DNA from 2 places in the Bradyrhizobium sp. CCBAU 45384 genome. Region 2 is predicted to be linked to the other one. Evidence: riboswitches for the same ligand, from Rfam matches in the RefSeq annotation. Region 2 holds a riboswitch; the other holds the start of a gene.
What was found. Region 2 has a riboswitch for glycine ahead of XH80_RS10305 (D-amino acid dehydrogenase). Riboswitches for the same ligand answer to the same signal wherever they lie in the genome.
Positions count from the first base shown of each region.

Region 1: linked by a shared signal. The riboswitch ahead of gcvT (glycine cleavage system aminomethyltransferase GcvT) and the one ahead of XH80_RS10305 (D-amino acid dehydrogenase) in region 2 are both predicted to bind glycine.

Region 1 is NZ_LBIZ01000008.1:157,886-162,274, reverse strand. It holds gene gcvH (glycine cleavage system protein GcvH) at 1-150, opposite strand, end outside; gene gcvT (glycine cleavage system aminomethyltransferase GcvT) at 162-1,310, opposite strand; glycine riboswitch at 1,457-1,546, opposite strand; gene alaS (alanine--tRNA ligase) at 1,869-4,389, shown strand, end outside.
Region 2 is NZ_LBIZ01000097.1:90,564-94,952, forward strand. It holds gene XH80_RS10295 (M24 family metallopeptidase) at 1-135, opposite strand, end outside; gene XH80_RS10300 (D-aminoacyl-tRNA deacylase) at 221-1,159, opposite strand; glycine riboswitch at 1,911-2,010, shown strand; glycine riboswitch at 2,014-2,101, shown strand; gene XH80_RS10305 (D-amino acid dehydrogenase) at 2,163-3,410, shown strand; gene XH80_RS10310 (Lrp/AsnC family transcriptional regulator) at 4,109-4,389, shown strand, end outside.

The DNA of each region.
Region 1 (4,389 bases), on a different contig from region 2:
CGCCTTCTTCAGGCTGCGGCCGACCTTGGGCAGTTCGACGAACACGACGTCGCCGAGCTGGGACTGCGCGTAATCGGTGATGCCGACGGTGGCGACATCGCCGTCGATCGCGAGCCATTCATGGTCGGAGGTGTACAGCGTCGTGGTCATTATCTTAGTCCTCAGCGTTTGTAGGTGTTTTTCACGAAGGGCATGGCGGCGACGGCGAGGGGGAGGCGTTGCCCGCGCACTTCCGCAAAGAGCTTTGTGTCGAGCGCGCTCAGACGCGTGGGCACGTAGCCCATCGCAACAGGCGCGTTCAGGCTCGGGCCGAAGCCGCCCGAAGTGACCTTTCCAATCGGCTCGCCACCTTCGCTATCGGCAAACAACAGTGCGCCCTCGCGCACGGGCGCGCGGCCGTCGGGCCGCAGGCCGACTCGGCGGCGGGATGCGCCGTGATCGAAATGCGCGAGGATCTTTTCAGCGCCGGGAAAACCGCCGGCTCGCGCGCCGCCGCTGCGGCGGCTCTTCTGCACCGACCATTCCAGCGCGGCTTCGACCGGAGTCGTCGCGGTGTCGATGTCGTGGCCGTAGAGGCAGAGCCCGGCTTCCAGCCGTAGGCTGTCGCGGGCGCCAAGGCCGATCGGCATCACGTCAGGATTTTCCAGCAGCGTCTTCGCCAGACGTTCGGCATCCGCCGCAGGCACTGAAATCTCGAACCCGTCCTCGCCGGTGTAGCCGGAGCGTGAGACGAAACAGGCGAGGCCGGCAACAATATGCGGGCCGGCATCCATGAACTTCATGGCCGGCGCTGCTGCACATAATTTCGTCAGCGCCGACTCCGCCTTCGGGCCCTGCAACGCAATCAGCGCGCGATCGGCGAGCGAATCGATGACACAGGTATCGGAGAGATGCGCGCGCAGATGCGCCTCGTCCTCGGCCTTGCAGGCGGCGTTGACCACCAGGAACAAATGGTCGCCGAAATTGGCGACCATCAGATCATCGAGAATGCCGCCGTCCGCATTGGTGAACTGGGCGTAGCGCTGGCGGCCAGGTGCGATCGCCACGATGTCCTGCGGCACCAGCCGCTCCAGCGCGCGGGCGGCGTCCTCGACCTTGCCCGACTTTGGCCGGAGGGCGATCTGGCCCATATGGGAGACGTCGAACAGGCCGGCGGAATTGCGGGTATGGAGGTGCTCTTTCAGCACCCCCGCGGGGTACTGCACGGGCATGTCATAGCCCGCAAACGGCACCATCTTGCCGCCAAGGGTCAGGTGCAGGTCGTAAAGAGGGGTACGTTTCAGGGAGTCTTTGTCGTCACGCACGGACATCACAGGGGCCCTCGGCGGTTCCCCGGGGACGATTCCCCGAGACAAACCAGTCGAAGCCCCATCTGTCGCTGTGCCTGAGAGTATTATCCCGTCGGCGGACGCTATCCGGGTCTTAAGCCCGCCAGCGCCTCTTTCCAGATGTCGTCAAAGCCACGCGGTCCTTTTGCCTGAGAGTTTCCGGGGCGGTTGCTCCTTCGGCGCCGGCACCCAATGCCGGTCTCTCCCGACGTGGCCGTACGATATAGATGGGTAAAGACCACAGGCCAGCCAAGCCTGTCAACGCAGGACTATCGGCTTTCAACGGGATTGCAGGGGATGACGCGACTGCGGCAACCCTCTGATCTCTCTGCACAGTTTCTGGACAGGAAAGCAGGCCTTGTCTAAAAGCGCTTTGGCCCGCAGATATCAGCCCAAATCGCCAGGTTTGGATGGCAAATTGGCGGGTCCTAAAGCGCGCTGAGAGTCATCGCGCTTTAGCTCTTTGTTTGAGCATGATCTTTCCGGAAAACCCCTTCACACTTTTCCGGATCATGCTCCAGCACACCCGATTGGATGAACATGAGCGGCGTCAACGAGATCAGGTCGACCTTTCTGAACTTCTTTGCCGAGAACGGCCACGAGATCGTGTCGTCCTCGCCATTGGTGCCGCGCAACGATCCGACGTTGATGTTCACCAATGCCGGCATGGTGCAGTTCAAGAACGTCTTCACCGGCGTCGAGAAGCGGCCTTACCAGCGCGCCACCACGTCGCAGAAATGCGTGCGCGCCGGCGGCAAGCACAACGACCTCGACAATGTCGGCTATACCGCACGCCATCTCACCTTCTTCGAGATGCTCGGCAACTTTTCGTTCGGCGACTATTTCAAGGAGCGCGCGATCGAGCTGGCCTGGAAGCTCATCACTGAGGATTTCGGCCTGAAGAAGGACAAGCTGCTCGTCACCGTCTACCACACCGACGACGAGGCGCACGGGCTGTGGAAGAAGATCGCCGGCTTCTCCGACGACCGCATCATCCGCATCCCGACCTCGGACAATTTCTGGGCGATGGGCGACACCGGCCCCTGCGGCCCGTGCTCGGAAATCTTCATCGACCGCGGCGACCATATCTGGGGCGGCCCTCCCGGCTCGCCGGAAGAGGATGGCGACCGCTTCCTCGAATTCTGGAACCTGGTGTTCATGCAATATGAGCAGGTGACGAAGGAGGAGCGCGTGAATCTGCCGCGCCCCTCGATCGACACCGGTATGGGCCTGGAGCGCATGGCCTGCATCCTGCAGGGCGTCGACAGCGTGTTCGAGACCGATTTGTTCCGCCATCTGATCGACGCGACGTCGTCGGCGCTGGGCAGCGGGCCGACCGAGCAGAACGCGGCCTCGTTCCGCGTCATCGCCGACCATTTGCGCTCTTCCGCCTTCCTGGTCGCCGATGGCGTGCTGCCGTCCAATGAAGGCCGCGGCTATGTGCTGCGCCGGATCATGCGCCGTGCCATGCGCCATGCGCAGCTTCTGGGCGCGAAAGAGCCGCTGATGCATCGGCTGGTCTGGGCGCTGGTCCGCGAGATGGGCCAAGCCTATCCTGATTTGATGCGGGCGGAGAATTTGATCGAGGAAACGCTGCGGCTGGAAGAGACGCGCTTCCGCAAGACGCTTTCGCGCGGCTTGGCGATTCTGGACGAGAAGAGCGCGTCCTTGAAGAAGGGCGACATGTTCGACGGCGACGTCGCCTTCACGCTGTACGACACCTATGGTTTCCCGCTGGACCTGACGCAGGACGCGCTGAAGTCGCGCGGCATCGGCGTCGACCAGGCCGCGTTCACCGACGCGATGGAGCGGCAGAAGGCCAAGGCGCGCGAATCCTGGAAGGGATCGGGCGAGGCGGCGAGCGAGGCGATCTGGTTCCCGCTGCGCGAGAAGCTCGGGGCGACCGAATTTCTGGGCTACGAGACCGAGAGCGCGGAAGGCGTGGTCTCGGCGCTGGTGAAGGACGGCGCTGAAGTTGCCAGCCTCAAGGCTGGCGAGACGGGCGCGATCGTGCTGAACCAGACGCCGTTCTACGCGGAATCGGGCGGCCAGGTCGGCGACACCGGCGTGCTCACGGGCGAGGGCGGGATCAAATTCCGCGTCACCGACACGCAGAAGAAGCTCGGCGATTTCTTCGTGCATGTCGGCACGGTAGAGGGCGGCGAGCTGAAGGTCGGCACGGCGCTGCAGCTCGAGGTGGATCATGCGCGGCGCTCGTCGATCCGCGCGCATCACTCGGCGACGCATCTCATTCACGAGGCGCTGCGCCAGGTGCTCGGCGATCACATCGCCCAGCGCGGCTCGATGGTCGCGCCTGATCGTTTGCGCTTCGACTTCGTGCATCCGAAGCCGATCACGCCGGAAGAACTTGCCCGCGTCGAGGACATCGCCAACGACGTGGTGCTTGAGAACGACGAGGTCACGACGCGCGTGATGGGCGTGGACGAGGCCCGCGAGGCCGGGGCGCGTGCGCTGTTCGGCGAGAAGTATGGCGACGAGGTGCGTGTCGTCTCGATGGGCAAGACCGCGCGCGAGCGCGGCGCCAATGCGCTCGGCTGGTCGGTCGAGCTCTGCGGCGGCACCCATGTGCGGCGCACCGGCGATATCGGCCTGATCACGCTGACCGGCGAGAGCGCGGTCGCCTCCGGTGTGCGCCGCATCGAGGCGCTGACCGGCAATTACGCCCGCAAGCATGCCAACGACACCATGGCGCTGGCGAAGACCGCGGCGAATGAGCTGCGCACCTCGCTTGACGACGTTCCGGCGCGCATCACCGCGCTGATGGAAGAGCGCAAGAAGCTCGAGCGCGAGCTCTCCGATGTCCGCAAGAAGCTGGCGATGGGGGGCGGCGCGGCAGCCGGTGGCGGTGCAGCGTCCGGCGTGCATGAGGTCGGCGGCGTCAAGCTGATGGCGCGCGCGGTGGAGGGCATCGAGATGAAGGATCTCAAGAGCCTCGCCGACGAGGCCAAGAAGCAGATCGGCTCCGGCGTGGTCGCCATCGTCGGCCTCACCGAGGACGGCAAGGCGGGCGTCGTGGTCGGCGTCACCGCCGATCTCACCG
Region 2 (4,389 bases):
GGACGTCGCGAGAACCGCGTCAATGGCATGCTCCTTCATCAAACGCCGCGCGCGCTCGAGCCGGCCCTCGTATTCGATCAGGGGAAACGGATCATACTGAATGGTCCTAATCGAACCCATCGCCATACCGTTCATCGCTCTTCTCCAGACAAACACGTCAATCGCAGGACGACCGACAATCTAGATGCTGGTCCGACAGCAGATGGCTGCCTTCGCGCACTCATTCGATAATATCCTGCGGAAGAGTCGCGCGGAGTTTTTTATGCGAAAGCATCGGAATACCAAGCTCCTCTGCGAGCAGGCGAGCAACCCTCTTGAAAGGCGCTTTTAGCTTGTCGTGGTACACGATGCTTTGAATCCCGCCTACAATCGAATGCACGCAAGCTCTCAAGTCGATCAACCGACTTTCCTGATCGTAACCGGCCGACACGAGCCAGTGGTTTGGTAGGACATGACTTGCCGCGATCGGGGGTCGATCGTGCGACTGCAATACCGCGTTCGTGAAGCTCGGCTCGAAGTGAACACCTCCGATACAGAGCACGGAGTGTACCGGTTCCTCAATGCGATCGAAAATTCGCAGTAGCGATCGCGCCAGCACTCGGGCCGCAAGAGGATTTGCCCATTCTTCGGGCGAGCTTCCGATCTCGATATCGACGGCCGACGGTCGCAGGTCAGCGAGAAGGGTACCAGCATCACCGCCCTTGATGCCCGACCAATGAGTCGCTTCCAGGTAAGTGCGAAAGGAGTCAAGACCGGAACTGACCCGCTCGGCTTCGACCGCTAAAAGAAGCCCCCGCGTAATCCGGGGGTCGACCGCGCTGAAGGTCCCCGTACCCAGATCGCCGGTCGTTTGAACCGAGAAGATCGCGTTTGGCGCATTAGTGCCCTCGTGCCAATTCACGATGCCAATAACGTTGGCATCGCCGAAGCGATCATTGAACATTGGCGCGTAGCGCGCATAGTCGTTACTTACGACCTCGTTCGTGGCCACGATCGAAATTCTGGCGTCATGCAAGCCAGCGACTTCGAGGACAGAGTACCCATCGAATTCGAAACTCGTTGCAACAAGAGCGCATTCCGCCTTGAGAGCATCCAGAACGTGCCCCGCGACCGGGTCCTTTTCTCGATCGACGCAGAAGACAAAGACGGCATGCCTCATCGAGGTCCTCCGTCGAGTTCAAAGCAGGTCGAGAGCGTAGGACGTCTATCTTCAACTTGGCGCCGTCGTCTTTTCGACTTTCTCGGAAAACACCCTGCTCTTTGCCCGGAACTCCGAGCTTGCACGGCGAGAGCGGGCGGGCGGGAGGCGCTTAACTCTAGCCCGAATAGCGTTACGGCGCCCCTCGCGAACTGAGTTCTGTCATGGGCTAGCCTGTTTGGCGCAGCAGCCAGCGGAAATCGCGGAAATTGAAAATCACGGCCGCGGATCGCGGGACCAGCAGCGAACTTAGGCCTGCGCGGCGAACAAGAGCGAATCCTGCCGCCATATGCCAGACACTTCGACACAAGTGGTGTGAAGAGCCCTTCATCGAACAGAGCGACCGCCTCAGGCGTGCAGGCCTCCATTTTGGCTCGACGTTGAAAGAGATGCATGCCAGGCACAGCTTTGTAGGGTCCTACACCACCGCATATTTATTAGAGCGTCGCCACGCAAACATTGTGCGTTCTTTTGGGAATCCCGCAGCATTTCTGCGCCAGCCGCCCATAGCTCGCTGGAAAGCACTGGCATCCAGCGAATGCAATCGTCAAAAAGCGAGATCAGCATAGTACTAGGCAGCAAACCACCTGCTAATCTGGGTGGGCAGCTAGGGCAAACATCGAGTTGTCGCTTACGCAGCCGATTTTTGGGTCAGACAATTCATCACGGCTTGACAGGTAGTGAGTACGTCTGAGAGTGTTATCGTGTCTGATGATGGTGTGCGGGAGAGCGCGATAAGCCTGCAAAGGCGTATCACCGCCGACGGAGCAACTCCCCAAGGAAACTCTCAGGCCCAGGACCGCACACTGAGGACGATCTGGAGAGAGGTGCCGGTCAGCACCCACCGAAGGGGACCGTGATCCACGAGGATTGCGGAGAAAGCTCTCAGGTGCACGGACAGATTTGGGGACGGAGACATGGCGAAGCCATTCACCGTTCGTTCAATCCTGTCCTGGAGCATACGATGAGCACGATCATCATAATCGGGTCCGGTATCACCGGAGTTACAACTGCCTATGCCCTAGCCCGCCGCGGCTATTCGGTCACAGTCTTTGATCGCCAACGCTATCCGGCGATGGACACTTCGTTTGCGAACGGCGGCCAATTATCGGCAAGTAATGCCGAGGTCTGGAATAACGTCGCAACGATCGTAAAAGGCCTGAGGTGGATGCTGCGCAAAGACGCACCATTGTTGCTGAACCCAAGCCCCAGTTTTCACAAATATACTTGGCTGGCAGAGTTCGTAAGCCAGATTCGAAACTACCGCCACAACACGATCGAAACGACGAAGCTAGCGATAGCTGCTCGCAAGCATCTTTTTGAGCTAGCCGATCGGGAGAGCATCGATTTCGACTTGGAACGGCGAGGAATTTTGCACGTTTATTCGAGCAAGCCCGACTTCGATGCGGCCTCTCGCGTGAATCAGTTGCTGCTCAAGGGTGGATTGGATCGCCGTCCGGTGACGCCTTCTGAAATGCTCGCAATAGAGCCGGCTCTGCGCGACTACTATTATGGTGGCTTCTTTACCCCGTCTGACTCAACCGGCGACATTCACAAATTCACGCGCGGCCTCGCTGCGGCTTGCGAGCGAGGGGGCGTACGCTTCGTCTTTGATGCAGAGATCTGCGGCATGCGGTCCGACCGAGACGGTGTGGTCGTACACTGGAAACGAGGTTCGTTGAAGGAAGAACTCAATGGCGAACGCGCAGTGGTTTGCGCGGGGGTCGGCAGCCGCCGCATTGCTTCAATGCTGGGGGACAACATAAACATTTATCCCGTCAAGGGGTACTCCATCACGGTAGAGCTGGGAGACGAAACGAGCCAAAAGGCTGCGCCTCGCGTCAGCCTGCTGGACGAGGCCACCAAGATCGTGACCAGCCGGTTAGGAGAAGATCGCTTCCGGGTCGCGGGGACCGCCGAGTTTAATGGCGAAAACCGCGACATCCGCTGGGACCGAATTCAGCCCCTGATACGGTGGGTAGAGCGATCGTTTCCGGATGTGTCCACCGCGCGGGTGGTGCCATGGGCGGGCTTGCGTCCAATGACACCTAGCATGATGCCGAGGGTCGGCCGAGGCAGACGCCCGAATGTTTTCTACAACACCGGCCATGGCCATCTCGGCTGGACATTATCCGCTGTCACAGCTGAAATGATCGCTGATGTCATTATGACAGACCGCAGCAACACTCGGCTGAGCGCATCCGTGCCCTGATCCTGTAGAGTGGGTCCTGCTATACTCCCGCCGATATCGGGGCGGGAGCATGTCGCTTGTGACAGCGCCGAAGCGGATTTGCACTCGCCTTCGAAGGGTGATGCGCCCCTCAGTGCCGGGCGACTTGGTTCCCGCAATTCCTTGTTTAGGTAAGACGGACCACTTGGCTCGTTGCTTCCGAAAGCCTCGGTACGACTCAGTTGTTGGAACTTTTCCCGAGTTGACGAGCCACAAGTGGGGCTGCATGAGCAATGTCATTTCTTAGCAAGGCTCACGCCGCACACCCAGTGAAGTGCCGCATTAAGGGCAGCTTGCCGGCTTTGCGCGGCTCGAATGAGGCGTACCAAAGCCGTTCCGCGCGCTCACCCCAGCGTAAAGCCGCCCGATTGAACGGCTCTTCATCTCAGACACAGGGATGCATTCGCCAAGCTCAACATCTTGTCCACGCGCAACCGCCGCGGAGCGACGCATCGCTGTTCGCCTAGCTGACGCTCATCTTCGTGAAGTCTGCATGGCGGACTGAGGGCCTTTCGAAGGGCATTTTGCAAGCCATGCAGCATATTTCTTGTAATTGCCGTTAGATCGACGATACTGATGTCATAAAGAGTGTTTTTCGACGAGATTTGACTGATGTGAGATGTTTTTCTGCGAAAGTACGCGATCTTTTGCAGAATTTCCTCTTTAGCCTGGAGCCTGTTATGAGGTACGACCGAATCGACGCTCACATCCTGGAAATCGTGCAAAAGAATAACCGTCTCACATCCGAGACGATTGGCGAACTGGCCGGGCTTTCCGCTACCGCCTGTCAACGCAGGCTAAAGAGGCTTCGCTCGGACGGCATTATCGAGGCGGACGTTTCGATCGTTTCGGCCAAGGCGGTCGGAAGACCTATTCAGATGCTCGTGCTGGTGACATTGGAGCGGGAGCGCTCGGACATAATCGACAGGTTCAAAAAGGCGATCAAATCATCTTCTGAAGT